4 regions of the Pseudomonas sp. MF08875 genome follow, and region 4 is predicted to be linked to each of the others. Evidence: predicted binding sites of a transcription regulator. Region 4 holds the regulator's gene; each other region holds the start of a gene.

What was found. The regulator sigma-54, encoded in region 4, starts transcription at its own class of promoters, with help from an activator protein. The targets are predictions, from matches to a motif close to ANTGGCATNNANNTTGCTNT.
Region 1: nirB (nitrite reductase large subunit NirB) is a predicted target of sigma-54. The motif match lies at 2,147-2,166, and genes of this name have one in related genera.
Region 2: AC19YT_RS15335 (circularly permuted type 2 ATP-grasp protein) is a predicted target of sigma-54. The motif match lies at 1,946-1,965, and genes of this name have one in related genera.
Region 3: flgB (flagellar basal body rod protein FlgB) is a predicted target of sigma-54. The motif match lies at 1,631-1,650, and genes of this name have one in related genera.

The regions. Positions count from the first base shown of each region.
Region 1 covers NZ_JCBCUW010000006.1:107,171-110,826, forward strand. Annotated here, with positions in the region: gene AC19YT_RS05250 (GNAT family N-acetyltransferase) at 1-651, shown strand, start outside; gene AC19YT_RS05255 (carbohydrate deacetylase) at 588-1,418, shown strand; gene AC19YT_RS05260 (VOC family protein) at 1,456-1,848, shown strand; gene nirB (nitrite reductase large subunit NirB) at 2,375-3,656, shown strand, end outside.
Region 2 covers NZ_JCBCUW010000023.1:71,955-75,610, forward strand. Annotated here, with positions in the region: gene AC19YT_RS15315 (YkgJ family cysteine cluster protein) at 1-36, shown strand, start outside; gene AC19YT_RS15320 (START domain-containing protein) at 79-684, shown strand; gene AC19YT_RS15325 (hypothetical protein) at 812-1,054, shown strand; gene AC19YT_RS15330 (ribonuclease E inhibitor RraB) at 1,253-1,594, shown strand; gene AC19YT_RS15335 (circularly permuted type 2 ATP-grasp protein) at 1,997-3,406, shown strand; gene AC19YT_RS15340 (alpha-E domain-containing protein) at 3,419-3,656, shown strand, end outside.
Region 3 covers NZ_JCBCUW010000013.1:51,081-54,736, reverse strand. Annotated here, with positions in the region: gene flgD (flagellar hook assembly protein FlgD) at 7-720, opposite strand; gene flgC (flagellar basal body rod protein FlgC) at 736-1,179, opposite strand; gene flgB (flagellar basal body rod protein FlgB) at 1,182-1,589, opposite strand; gene cheR (protein-glutamate O-methyltransferase CheR) at 1,903-2,730, opposite strand; gene AC19YT_RS09840 (chemotaxis protein CheV) at 2,775-3,656, opposite strand, start outside.
Region 4 covers NZ_JCBCUW010000046.1:24,731-28,386, reverse strand. Annotated here, with positions in the region: gene lptC (LPS export ABC transporter periplasmic protein LptC) at 1-117, shown strand, start outside; gene lptA (lipopolysaccharide transport periplasmic protein LptA) at 104-649, shown strand; gene lptB (LPS export ABC transporter ATP-binding protein) at 649-1,374, shown strand; gene AC19YT_RS22455 (RNA polymerase factor sigma-54) at 1,551-3,044, shown strand; gene hpf (ribosome hibernation-promoting factor, HPF/YfiA family) at 3,170-3,478, shown strand; gene ptsN (PTS IIA-like nitrogen regulatory protein PtsN) at 3,491-3,656, shown strand, end outside.

The DNA.
Region 1 (3,656 bases), on a different contig from region 4:
GCCTGCGGCGCCCAGGTGCGGCGCTGGGTACCCGACGCGGCCAGCATCGGCCCGCTGCTGCAAGCCCTCAGCGATGTGGAGGCGCAGAGTTGGAAAGGCGACGAGGGCGTGGGCATCTTCAGCCCCGCCAACCGCCCGTGGATCATCCAGGCCTTCACCGCCCTGGCCGAGCAAGGCCTGGTGCGGGTGGTCAGCCTGGAGCTGGACGGGCGCTGTATCAGCTATCGCCTGGGCTTGCTCGAGCACGCTCGGCTATACGACTACAACCTGGCCTTCCTACCGCAATACGCCGACCTGGGCAGCGGGCGTGTGCTGCTGCAAGCCTGGATCGACTGGGGCCTGGACGACGGCTGGCGCTGGGTAGACGCCTCGCGGGTCAGCCTGGACAACTCCAGCCACCAACTCCACGAACGCATGAGCGACCAGGTCGAGCACTGGCGCTGGAGCTTCTATTCCTGGCGCCCCAGCGGCATTTGCCTGGGCCTGGGCCTGCGCCTGTGGCACCTGTTCAAGCCGTGGCTGCGCCGGCGCGCCAACTCCAACCTCGCACCACCGGCACCACCCATCCCCTGCCAGGAGGCACCGCCATGCCCAGCCACGTCATCATCAACGCCGACGACTTCGGCCTCGACGCCCACGAAAACGCCGTGATCCTGCAAGCCTTCCAGGCCGGCCTGATTAGCAGCGCCACGGCCATGGCCAACATGCCCGCATTTGCCCAAGCCTGCGCCATGGCTCGCCTGCCGCTGCTGCGGGGGCGCGTCGGCCTGCACCTGAACCTCACCCATGGCCGCCCCCTGAGCCAGGCCATCGTTGCGCAACCGGCGTTCTGCAACGGCGCCGGCGAATTCGACCTGCGCCTGCCGCGCCACTGCCTGTGGCTCCAGGCCTCGGTGCGCGAGGCCATCCACCAGGAACTGCACGCCCAATGGCAACGCTGCCTGGACCTGGGGCTCAAACCCAGCCATCTGGACTCCCACCAACACGTGCACAACATCTGGCCCATCGGCGAGATCCTCGCCCGCTTCGCCGCCCAGCACGGCGTACCGGTGCGCCTGGCACGCAACCTGGGCAACCGGATCCACCCCATCAAGCGCCTGTACAAAACCCTGTTCAACCGGCGCCTGCGCCAACTGGCCGCAAGCACCGCCGACTATGTCTGCACCCCGGCAGACCTGCGCGACCTGGCACCGCCCGAGCGGGGCCTGCTGGAAGTCATCGCCCACCCCAGCCTGCTCGACGGCGACTTCGGCGATACCTACCTGCGCCCCGAAGAGTCCTTGAGCCAGGTCCTGCAACAGCGCCTGGAAGGCATCGAGCGAGTGTCCTATGGCCACCGGGCCTCATCCGGCGGGGCCTGGAGCAATGCCGGGCGCCGGCACACCGATGCCTTTCAAAAACAGCAGCCGGGCAGTTAAGCTGCGCCCCCCATCATTGGCAAAGGAACGCTGCCCCATGAAGTTCGGATACACCATCGTCTACGTCCCCGACGTCGCCGCCTCCCTGGCCTTTTTCGAGCAGGCCTTTGGTTTTGCCCGCGGGTTTGTGCATGAATCCGGAACCTACGGCGAACTGGCCAGCGGTGAAACCACCCTGTCCTTTGCCGCCCACGAACTGGGGGAGATGAACTTCCCCGGCGGCCACATCCAGGCCCACGCCTCAGCGCAACCTTTAGGGATGGAAATCGGCCTCGTCACCGACGACGTCCACGGCGCCCACACCCGCGCCCTGGACCATGGCGCCACGGAGCTCAGCGCGCCACAGCGCAAACCCTGGGGGCAAGTGGTGTCCTACGTGCGCTGCCCGGACGGCACCTTGGTGGAGTTGTGCACGCCGATCCAGGCTTGATTGCGCGGTGGTGGCGAACCAGTGGGCCGCGTTGCCGGGGGGCATTTGTGGGAGCGGGCCCGCCCGCGATGGCGGCATTGCAAGCGCTAGAGGGGCATCGGCTGTACCGGCCTCATCGCGGGCAGAGCCCCACAAAGGCCGATCATTTCTACTGGCCTCTGGGATAAGGCCCTGGCGCCCCAAAAAGAGTATTTCCGCTCCCGGATGCCCTGATCTGGTTCATCCCCTTTCTCGCCACCCCCCACCATCAGCCGCGTAAAACCCTTTGCCTAGAGCCCTGCAACCCCATATATCCAACACTGGCACGAACCCTGCTACACCCCAGGCACACCCCGAGTGGTCATCGACGACCACTGGCCTGCCCAGGCACGGGCGCGGTGATCCAGGCAACGCGGCCCGGTTCCCTCACCGCTAGCACAACGAACGCCAGGCAAAGACGCCTGGAGCTGATTCCCCAGCTCCAGGCGTTTTTTTTTGCTTTTTATTTGGCCCCCGCCCGGGCCGCGACCCGTTTCGAGGAAAGGCTATGAACCCCACCGTCACCCCCACCCCACGCGAAACCCTGGTGATTATCGGCAACGGCATGGTCGGCCATCATTGCGTCGAGCAACTGATCGAACAGGGCGCCCTGGCCCGCTATGAGGTGCATGTGTTCGGCGAAGAGCGCCAGCGCGCTTATGACCGCGTGCACCTGTCCGAATACTTCGCTGGGCGCGACGCCGAGTCCCTGGCCCTGGGCGATGCCGACCTCTACCTGCGCCACGGTGTGCACCTGCACCTGGGTGAACCGGTGCTGGCGCTCGACCGCGAGGCCAAGCAGATCGTCACCGGCGCCGGGCGTCAGGCCTACGACTGCCTGGTGCTGGCCACCGGTTCCTTCCCCTTTGTGCCGCCGATTCCCGGTGCGGCGGGCCCTTCGCGCCTGGTCTACCGCACGCTCGACGACCTCGACACTATCCGCGCCGCCGCCACCACCGCGCGCCGCGGTGTGGTGGTGGGCGGTGGGCTGCTGGGGCTGGAGGCGGCCAACGCGCTCAAGTCCTTGGGGCTGGAGGCCCATGTGGTGGAGTTCGCCGCGCAACTGATGCCGGTGCAACTCGACAGCCTGGGCGGCGAGGCCCTGCGCTCGCGCATCGAAGCCCTCGGCGTGCAGGTGCACCTGTCCCGCGCCACCCGGGAGATCGTCGCCGGCGAGGACTACGCCTACCGCATGAACTTCACCGACGAGCAGTTCCTGGAAACCGACCTGATCCTGTTCTCCGCCGGCATCCGCCCCCAGGACGCCCTCGCCCGCGACGCTGGGCTGGACGTGGCGCCCCGGGGCGGGGTGATGGTGGACAACCACTGTCGCACCAGCGATGCAGCGATCTTCGCCATCGGCGAATGCGCCTCGTGGAACGGCAGCGTGTTCGGCCTGGTCGCCCCCGGCTACACCATGGCCCGCACCGTTGCCGCGCACCTGGCCGGGCACGTGGCGCAACCCTTCACCGGCGCCGACATGTCCACCAAGCTCAAGTTGCTGGGAGTGGATGTCGGCTCCATCGGCGACGCCCACGCCACCACGCCGGGCGCGCGCAGCTATCGCTACATCGACGAAGCCAGCGCCAGTTACCGGCGCCTGGTGGTGTCCGCCGACGGCAAGCATGTGCTGGGGGCGGTGCTGATTGGCGACAACAGCTACTACGACACCCTGCTGCAATACGCGCAAAACGGCATCGCCCTGCCCCAGGAACCGGCCAGCCTGATCCTGCCCAGCGGCGGCGCGGCCCCGGCGCTGGGCGCCGACGCTCTGCCCGCCAGCGCCACCC
Region 2 (3,656 bases), on a different contig from region 4:
CTGATCGGTTGGTGGGAAGACATGACGGCGGCCTGAGGGCCAGCCATGACCGGAACTTCAACAACAAGGAATAAGACAATGGGTTCGCTGCATCGAATGGCAATGTGCTGTGGTTTAACGGTTTTATTGGCGGCCACCGCCCAAGCTGAGGACTGGAAAACCGCCAAGGATGAGGACGGTATCAAGATTTCCCTGAGTGAAGTCGCAGGCTCTCAGTACAAGGCCTACCGCGGCGTCACGGTGATTAAGACCTCCATGGACAAGCTGCGCGGTCTGCAGGAAGACGTGGCCGGCGCTTGCGCCTGGATCCACGAGTGCAAGTCGCAGAAACTGCTCAAGCACGAAGGCGCGCAGAGCTGGACCTACACCCAGTTCAATACGCCATGGCCGGTCACACCGCGCGATTCGGTGACGCAGATCACCACCGAGCAAGGCGCCGATGGCAGCCTGACCCGCACGCTCAAAGGCGTGCCCACCTACCTGCCCGAAGAAAAGGGCTTTGTGCGGGTGGCCCAGGTCGAGGGCTTCTGGAAGTTCGTGCCTAAGGGCGCGGACCAGATTGAAGTGACCTACCAGGTCCACACCGAGCCGGGCGGCAGCGTGCCGTCGTGGCTGGCCAACAAGTTCGTGGTCGAGGCGCCGTTCAATACCTTGAAGGCCCTCAAGGAACGCGCCGAGAAGTAAGGGCGCAACGTGCCCGCCCAAGACCGCCCCCGTGGCGGTCTTTTGCTGTGGGGCGGGTTGAACGAATCGGGCGTGGGGCCGGTCGAGATACTGTGAGCCCACTTTGGGGTTTATCGAGGAGGCGCTGATGCAAAAGTGGAATGTCACCTATGTCGACGATCACGGTGAACCCAATGTCGAGGTGTTCGAGTGCGTCGGTCCGCCCAGTCATGAAGAGGCGGCCAAGCTGATCCGGGCCCGCTTGTTTCCCGCGCTCGACGCCTTGCCCCTCAATGACCTGGAAGGGCGCGCCGATGACCCGACGCTCAAGAGCCTGAAAGAGCAGAACAGCATCGAAATCATCAGTGTTCTACCGACCAGCCCCGGTTAAAAAACCCACCATAGCCCGTTGGCAGAGCTAATGGCTTCGGGCTACTCTGCAACGGAGATCAGCGAGTCCATCGCTAGTTCCGGTCTTGTCAGCTACATGCTTGTTTCCCGTTGGCCATTACCGGGCCATATCGCTGTCCGCCGTCGTGCGCCAGTGCAGGGAGTACGGAAAGTCTATCCATCGTGAGGAGGACGTTTCATGAGCACAGCCTATCAAGAAGACCTCAGCACCAGCGTGCTGCGCCGCATGAAAGAAGGCGGCTTTGATTTTTCACGATTCCATCCCATCGAGTTTTACGCCATTTTCCCGGACGAAGAAGGAGCGCGCCGGGCAGCCAGGCAGTTTCGCGGTGAATCCCTCAATGCCCAAGTCAGTGCGCGCGACGACGGCGCCTGGCACCTGGAGTTGAGCAAGGTGATGTACGCCACATACGGCGGCATCGGCGATTTCGAGCAGGACTTCGAGGCAGTGGTCGAACCACTGGGCGGCATTCTCGAAGGTTGGGGCGTCAAGCAGGAGGTTCGCGGGCGGTTGGCCTGAACACCCTGAGTGTCATCACATACCGGCATCGGCTGACCTTCGGGTCGGCCGATTTTGTTTGTGCGGCACTGAACCTGGCGACAGACGCGCAAAAAAAAAGCCACCGCGAAGGTGGCCAAAAGGGAAGAGCGTGGGCACCCGGTCCGCCGTCCTGGGCGCTTTGGGGCAAGTGGCGGCGATTATCCCGACGCGCCGGCGTGCAGTGAAATCAACTCTGACTATGCTGTTGATAGCTATGGCTATTGCTTCGCAATGAAGCGGGATCGATCAGAGGGAGGCGTTTGCTGCACAGGAATGGTGCGCCGATCGCTGGCTGTATATCCAACTGATTGATATTTAAGCGTTTATGCCGATGGCACGAGGCTTGCGAAGCCTTCGTGTCCTGGTGACAAGGAGTACGGCATGATCCGCACCTATTTTGATGAGATGTACGATGCCGCCGGCCTAGTGCGCCCGCATTACCGGGAGTTCGCCCGCTGGTTGGCCGAAACACCGGATGAACTGCTGGCCCAGCGGCGTCGGGAGGCCGACCTGCTATTTCATCGGGCCGGCATCACTTTCACCCTCTATGGCGACGAGCAGGGCACCGAGCGCCTGATTCCCTTCGACACCATCCCGCGCAGCATCCCCGCCAGCGAATGGCGCGTGGTCGAGCGCGGCTGCATCCAGCGGGTCAAGGCCTTGAACATGTTCCTGGCCGACCTCTACCACGAGCAGCGCATCATCAAGGCCGGGATCATTCCGGCCGAGCAGGTGCTGGCCAACGAGCAGTATCAGTTGGCCATGCAGGGCCTGGACCTGCACCGCGACATTTACTCCCATATTTCCGGAGTGGACCTAGTGCGCGACGGCGACGGCACCTACTACGTGCTCGAAGACAACCTGCGCACCCCCAGCGGCGTGAGCTACATGCTCGAAGACCGCAAGATGATGATGCGCCTGTTCCCCGAGCTGTTCGCCGCCCAGCGCATCGCCCCCATCGACCACTACCCCAACCTGTTGCTCGACACCCTGAAAAGCTCTAGCCCGTTGGACGACCCTAGCGTCGTGGTGCTGACCCCCGGGCGCTTCAACAGCGCGTTTTTCGAGCATGCGTTCCTGGCCCGGGAAATGGGCGTGGAACTGGTGGAGGGCGCCGACCTGTTCGTGCGCGACGACCGCGTGTTCATGCGCACCACCGACGGCCCGAAGGCCGTTGACGTGATTTACCGGCGCCTGGACGACGCCTTTCTCGACCCCTTGGCCTTCAACCCGGACTCCATGCTCGGCGTGCCGGGCCTGCTGGCGGCCTATCGCTGCGGCAACGTGGTACTGGCCAATGCCATCGGCACCGGGGTGGCGGACGACAAGTCGGTGTACCCCTTCGTCACCGACATGATCCGTTTTTACCTGGACGAAGAGCCCATTCTGAAGAACGTGCCGACCTGGCAGTGCCGCAACCCCTCGGAGCTTTCCCATGTGCTGGCCAATCTTCCAGACCTGGTGGTCAAGGAAACCCAAGGCTCGGGTGGCTATGGGATGTTGGTGGGGCCGGCGTCCACGGCGGCGCAAATCGAAGCTTTCCGCGAGCGGATCAAGGCCAAGCCCCACGCCTATATCGCGCAACCCACGCTGTCGCTGTCCACCTGCCCGACGTTCGTCGAAAACGGCATTGCGCCGCGCCATATCGACTTGCGCCCGTTTGTCTTGTCTGGCCGCGAAACCCGGGTCGTACCCGGCGGCTTGACCCGCGTGGCCCTTCGCGAGGGCTCCCTGGTGGTGAACTCGTCCCAGGGCGGCGGTACCAAGGACACCTGGGTGGTCGAGGATTGAAGGAAGCTTGCCATGTTGAGTAGAACTGCCTCGGATTTGTATTGGATGTCGCGTTACCTGGAGCGGGCGGAAAACCTCGCGCGGATGCTCGATGTCAGTTATTCGCTGTCGCTGATGCCCCAGGACGGGCGCGGCGATGGCCTGCATGAACTGGCGATGCCGTTGCTGATTACCGGCACCCTGGACGATTACCTGGCACGCCACGGCGAATTGCACGCCGAACGCCTGCTGCATTTCTTCGCCCTGGACG
Region 3 (3,656 bases), on a different contig from region 4:
TCGGCTCTACAAACCAATCGTTTGGACTTTGGACAGGGCAACGGCGCCCAGGCCAGCGAGGTTAAGCATGATTTCGCCGCCGGTCTGGCTCAGCGTCACGCTGTTGACGGTCGCCGGCAGGGAGGTCAGCAGGGCAACGGTGCCATCGTCGGTCTTGGTGGTGGCTTTGAAGGAGTAGGTGCCCTTCTCGACTTTCTCACCGGCCGTGTTGGTACCGTCCCAGGTAAAGGTCGGGCTGCCAGCGACCTGGCTGCCCATGTCGATGGTCTTGACGACCTTGCCGTCCTTGTCGGTGACGGTGATGGTGGCGTTGCTGATCGGCTTGCTGACGACCAGAGAACCGGTGAGGCCTTTTTCCGGGTCGACCACCGACGTGTCGGTTTGCACGATCACCGAGCGGCCCACCAGCGACGAGGCCTGCAAGGCCTGGGACGACTTGTAGCTGGTGGACAGCGACGACACCGAGTCATTGAGGGTGGTGATGCCTTCCAGGCTGCTGAACTGCGCCAACTGGGCAACGAACGCGCCGTTGTCCTGGGGCTCCAGCGGGTTCTGGTTTTTCAATTGGGTGACCAGCAACTGCAAGAACGCATCCTTGCCCATGACGGTGCCGTCGGCAGCCTTCTTGGTCGTGTTGGCGCCGTCGGTGCCGCCGGTCTTCTTGACGTTGTTGACGACGTCATTGAAGGCGTTGGCGCTGGTGGTGTCCTTAACGCTCATAGGAGTAGCCCCTTATCACTGACCCAGGGTCAGGACCTTCTGCATCATGGTTTTGGCGGTATTCATCATTTCGGCGTTGGTCTGGAAGGACCGACTGGCGGAAATCATGTCAGCCATTTCCTCGACCACGTTGACGTTGGGGTAATAGACATAGCCCTTGGCGTCAGCGGACGGATGGTTGGGTTCGTAGCGTGCATCCAGGTTGCTCTGGTCTTCGACTACGCCGAGCACCTGCACGCCCTGGCCGGCAGCGTCCTGGTTCTGGAACAGCGAATCGCTGCCGCCGCTCTGGCCGCCCTGGAACATGGTGGCGAACACCGGGTGACGGGCGCGATAGGTCTGGTCGATGCTCGAGGAGACCGTCTCGGCGTTGGCGATGTTACTGGCGACGGTGTTCAGGCGCGTGGTCTGGGCACTCATGCCGGAACCTGCGATGTTAAAAACACTGGACAGGGACATGGTTACTCTCCGCGCAGGGCTGCGATCAACCCTTTGAATTTGCCATTGAGCAGCGTGAAGCTGGCCTGGAAGTTGACCGAGTTCTCGGCATAGTTCGACTGCTCGAGCTGGGCATCCACGGTGTTCTGGTCGATCGAGGGCTGCATCGGCGTGCGATACAGCAACGATTCGTCGCCATTGCCCAGGCCTTGCGCTTCGATATGACGGTTATTGGTCATATTCAAGGCGAAGGCGCCGCTCTTGGTCTTTTCGCTCTGCGCCGCCAGCACAGCCGAAAAGTCCAGATCCCGAGCCTTGTAGTTCGGGGTATCGGCGTTGGCGATGTTGTTGGCCAGGACTTCGGCACGCTTGGCGCGAAAGCCAAGAGCCTGTTCATGGATACCGAGCGCTTTGTCGAAGCTGATGCTCATGTCGGGAAACCTTTGGGTGACCGGTTTTTCGTAGCTGGAACTTAGCAAGCCGCGTGCCAACTGCATAACCCCCCGAAAACACGGGCTTTGCCGGCCCCGGCAAGGCACCGATGCCAGAAAAGCGGCAATGGGTTTCCGCTGGCCGCCGCTTTTCTGCCGCTTTGCGGGGGCGGCAGGTCAGCCACCGGCGCGACGGTAGCGACTCGCCCGCTAACGCGAGCAGGCTCGCTCCCACCGCAGGCCAGCCAACTACAGTGACGGCAAAAAAAACGGGAGCCGCTGAGGGCTCCCGTTTTTCGTTGTCGCCAGCCAATCACTTGGCCTGGTAGATAATGCCCGGGCTGCACTGGACCATCTGGTAGTGGTCCGGCAAGCCGTTCAAGGCTTCCGACGCGCCGAGAAACAGGTAACCGCCCGGTTTCAGGGTGCTGTGGATACGCAGCAGGATGTCTTTCTTCACCTCGGCGGAGAAGTAGATCAGCACGTTGCGGCAGAACACGATATCGAACTTGCCCAGGCTGGCGTAGCTGTCCAAGAGGTTGAACGAGCGAAACTCCACCCGGCTCTTGATCGGTGCCTTAACTGCCCAGCGCCCCGGCCCCTTGGGGTCGAAATAACGCTGCAAGCGCTCGGGCGACAAACCGCGGCCGATGGCCAGGCTGTCGTATTCGCCGGTCTTGCAGTTGTTCAACATGGTGCTCGACAGGTCGGTGGCAACAATCTGCACCCCCATCTTCAACTGCCCCATGTTGACCCGCTCGAACTCGTCGATGGCCATGGACAGGGAGTAAGGTTCCTGCCCCGACGAACAGGCCGCCGACCAGATGCGCAGCCGCTGGCCGGGGTTGGCCTTGATCGCCTGGGGCAGCACCTTGTTCTTGAGCACCTCAAAGGGGTAGGTATCACGAAACCACAGGGTTTCGTTGGTGGTCATGGCGTCCACCACCAACTCGCGCAAACCACTGCGCGGCTGGGTCTGGATACGCTGGACCAACTCCCCCAGGGACTTGATGCCCTGCTGTTCCATCAGTTTGTTGAGACGGCTCGACACCAGATACTGCTTGTTCTCACCGAGCAAAATGCCACAGGCTTTTTCCAGGAAGACCCGGAACTGTTCGAAATCCAAATTACCCGTAGACAAAGATACCGCCTCTAAAATCGTGTTGTTCGCCGGGGCAGGCGCCCCTAGCTGTGATCTGCTGCTTTGATCCGGTCAACGACCCGGGCTGCCAGGTCATCAGGACGGAATTTGGCCAGGAAGTCATCGGCACCGACTTTCTTGACCATCGCCTGATTGAACACTCCGGACAGCGAAGTATGCAGGATGATATGCAGTTTTTGCATGCGTGGATCGTTGCGTATCTCGGCCGTGAGAGTGTAGCCGTCCATTTCCGGCATCTCGATGTCGGAGATCATCATCAAAAATTCTTCTTCGGGCTTCTTGCCCTCGTCCACCAGTTTGCGCAGGTATTCGAACGCCTGGCGACCGTCATTGAGCGCCACCACCTCAACCCCAACGGTTTGCAGGCAACGCGAAACCTGTTTGCGCGCCACCGAGGAGTCATCCACCGTCAACACCCGCAGCGATATGGCCTTTTGCTGGGTTTCGGTGTCCACCACGCCAAAGGAAATCGACTCCGGCGTCGGCGCCACTTCAGCCAGCACCTTCTCTACGTCGATGATTTCCACCAACTGGTTATCGACCCGGGTAACGGCGGTCAGGTAGTGATCGCGCCCGGTGCCCTTGGGTGGCGGGTGGATCTCCTCCCAGTTCATGTTGACGATACGTTCCACCGAGCGCACCAGGAAACCCTGGGTCTTGGTGTTGTACTCCGTGATTATCACGAAGGGGTTGCTTTGGTCCTGCAAACCGCCCGACCCGGTGGCCATCGCCAAGTCCAGAATCGGAATGGTCGCACCGCGAATATTGGCGACACCGCACACGACAGGATGGGACTTAGGCAGCACCGTCAGTTTGGGGCATTGCAGCACCTCCCGAACCTTGAACACGTTGATCCCGTAAAGCTGCGTTCCGTCCAAGCGGAACAACAACAGCTCAAGGCGATT
Region 4 (3,656 bases):
GCCGTTAGAATCGACGGCGCTGGCGGCGTATCGACTGGCAATGGAATGAAAGCGTACTTGAAAGAAAGCAGGATACACCTGCTATCGAACGTAAGAGGACAGTATGAGTCTCGTTAAAACCCTCCCTATTTTGCTCAGCCTGAGCGCAGCACTGGGAAGCGTGAGCGCCTGGGCTCTGCCGAACGATAGCCAGCAACCGATCCGCATCCAGGCCGACGACGCCCAACTCGATGACAAGCAAGGCATTGCCACCTACCGGGGCGACGTCATCATCACCCAGGGCTCAATGAAGATCACTGGCAACACCGTGACCATCACCCGGGCCGGCTCGGGCGATATCGACGTCGTAACCGCCGTGGGCAACCTGGCTTACTTCGAGCAGTTGCAGAAACAGACCGATCCCAAGCCGGTCCAGGCCTACGCCGTAACCATCCAATACCATGCGCCGCAGAACCGCATCGTGCTGATCGACCGCGCTAAGGTCATCAATGACGGCAACACCACCGAAGGCGAGAAAATCGTCTACGACACCGTCAAACAGATCGCCAACGCCGGCCGCGCCAACGGCTCCTCTGTCACCGCGCCACGTCCGCGGATCGACATGGTGATCCAGCCCAAGAAGAAAACCGACGAGAAAAAGGCCCCTTAATGGCAACTCTGAAAGCTCAGCATCTGGCCAAGAGCTACAAGAGCCGCCAGGTAGTGCGTGACGTCAGCCTGTCCATCGACAGCGGCCAGATCGTCGGCCTGCTCGGCCCCAACGGCGCCGGCAAGACCACCTGCTTCTATATGATCGTGGGTCTGGTACAGGCCGACCAAGGCCGCATCCTGATCGATGACCTGGATGTGAGCCACCAACCCATGCATGGCCGCGCCAAGGCCGGTATCGGCTATCTGCCGCAAGAAGCGTCGATCTTCCGCAAACTGTCGGTAGCCGACAACATCATGGCCATCCTCGAAACCCGTAAGGAGCTCGACAAGGCTGGCCGGCGCAAACAGCTCGAAAGCCTACTGCAGGAGTTCCACATCAGCCACATCCGCGACAACCTGGGCATGAGCCTTTCCGGTGGCGAGCGTCGCCGCGTGGAAATTGCCCGAGCCCTGGCCACAGCACCAAAATTCATCTTGCTCGACGAACCTTTCGCCGGCGTGGACCCGATCTCGGTGGGCGATATCAAACAGATCATCCATCACCTCAAGGCCAAGGGCATCGGTGTGCTTATCACCGACCACAATGTGCGCGAGACTCTGGATATCTGCGAAACCGCCTACATCGTCAACGACGGCCAGCTGATCGCCGAAGGCGACTCTGCCACCATCCTTGCCAACGAGTTGGTCAAGGAAGTGTACCTGGGCCATGAGTTCCGCCTGTAAGCGTGGAGTTTGGCTTTTCGCCAGGGCGGCCAGCAGTGAACTCTGAAAAGTTTATTATTGCGGCGCCCTAGGCAAGCACTCCAGTTTCAGGCATATAATTTGCTTAAGTTTGGCGCTCCGGCGCCCTGTAGTGGATGGCGCATGTGCGCCGGCAAATAAGGTGTTAAGCCCCTGCCATGAAACCATCGCTAGTCTTGAGAATGGGCCAGCAGCTGACGATGACACCGCAGCTGCAACAGGCCATCCGCCTGCTCCAATTGTCGACCCTGGACCTGCAACAGGAAATCCAGGAGGCTCTGGAATCCAATCCGATGCTCGAACGCCAGGAAGAAGGCGACGACTTCGACAACGCCGATCCACTGGCCGACAACGTCGAACAGAAACCTAATGCCGACGTTCAGGAACCTTCCTACCAGGAAAGCGCCCCGACGGTGGACAACCTTGAGGATGGCGAGTGGGGCGAGCGCATTCCCAATGAACTGCCCGTCGACACCGCCTGGGAAGACATCTACCAGACCAGCGCCAGCAGCCTGCCGAGTAACGATGACGACGAGTGGGACTTCACCACACGCACATCGGCCGGTGAAAGCCTGCAAAGCCATCTGCTGTGGCAATTGAACCTGGCCCCGATGTCCGACACCGATCGCCTGATCGGCGTGACCCTGATCGACTGCATCAACAACCAGGGCTACCTGGACGAATCCCTCGAGGAAATCCTCGAAGCCTTCGACCCGGAACTGGACATCGAACTCGACGAGATCGAAGCCGTACTGCACCGCATCCAGCAGTTCGAGCCGGCCGGAATCGGCGCACGCAACCTGGGCGAATGCCTGCTGCTACAACTGCGCCAACTCCCCGCCAAGACCCCTTGGCTGACCGAGGCCAAGCGTCTGGTCAGCGACTTCATCGACCTACTCGGCAGCCGCGACTACAGCCAGCTGATGCGCCGCATGAAGATCAAGGAAGATGAACTGCGCCAGGTCATCGAACTGGTGCAGAGCCTCAACCCGCGCCCAGGTTCGCAGATCGAGTCCAGCGAGGCCGAATACGTCATCCCCGACGTCATCGTGCGCAAGGATAACGACCGCTGGCTGGTCGAACTCAACCAGGAGTCGGTACCGCGTCTAAGGGTCAACCCGCAATACGCCGGTTTCGTGCGCCGCGCCGACACCAGCGCCGACAACACCTTCATGCGCAACCAATTGCAGGAAGCACGCTGGTTTATCAAGAGCCTGCAGAGCCGCAACGAAACCCTGATGAAGGTTGCTACCCAAATCGTCGAGCATCAGCGCGGCTTTCTCGAGTACGGCGACGAGGCGATGAAACCCCTGGTTCTGCACGACATCGCCGAAGCGGTGGGCATGCACGAGTCGACCATTTCCCGGGTAACCACCCAGAAATTCATGCACACGCCCCGCGGCATCTACGAACTGAAATATTTTTTCTCCAGCCATGTCAGCACCTCCGAAGGCGGTGAATGCTCGTCCACGGCGATCCGCGCGATCATCAAAAAACTGGTTGCCGCGGAAAATCAGAAAAAGCCGTTGAGTGATAGCAAGATCGCTGGTTTACTGGAGGCACAAGGCATTCAGGTAGCCCGCCGCACCGTCGCCAAGTACCGCGAATCCCTTGGGATTGCGCCTTCAAGCGAACGCAAGCGGCTGATGTAACGGGTTACGCCACAGCGTTCCAGGGTGTGCTTGACGTCTCGCCCAAAAGCAGGTCTTCGAGCACAACCTAAGTGGCAGGCAAACCGGCCTGCCGCCTTATGCACTGGCAACGAAGGAGAAGCTGTATGCAAGTCAACATCAGTGGACACCAACTGGAAGTGACCGAACCTCTGCGGGCCTATATCGGCGAAAAACTCGACCGACTCGAAAGGCACTTCGACAAGATCACCAATGTGCAGGTGACGATGAATGTCGAAAAACTGAAGCAGAAAATCGAAGCCACCCTGCACATTCACGGAGGGGAGGTCGTTGCCAATGCCGAACATGACGATATGTACGCTGCCATCGACCTGCTCACCGACAAGCTTGACCGCCAACTCAAAAAGCATAAGGAAAAGACCCAAAGCCTCCTCCAGGGCGCGACCGGTCGTTAACACTCCCCACCCATGATCCGACTTGAAAATATCCTGACCCCCGGCCGTTCCCTCGCGAACGTGCCGGGCGGCAGTAAAAAGCGCGCACTCGAAAAAATTGCCAACCTGATCGCGGATCAAGTTCCCGATCTGGAAATGCAGGATGTTTTCGAGAGCCTGATTGCCCGTGAGAAGCTTG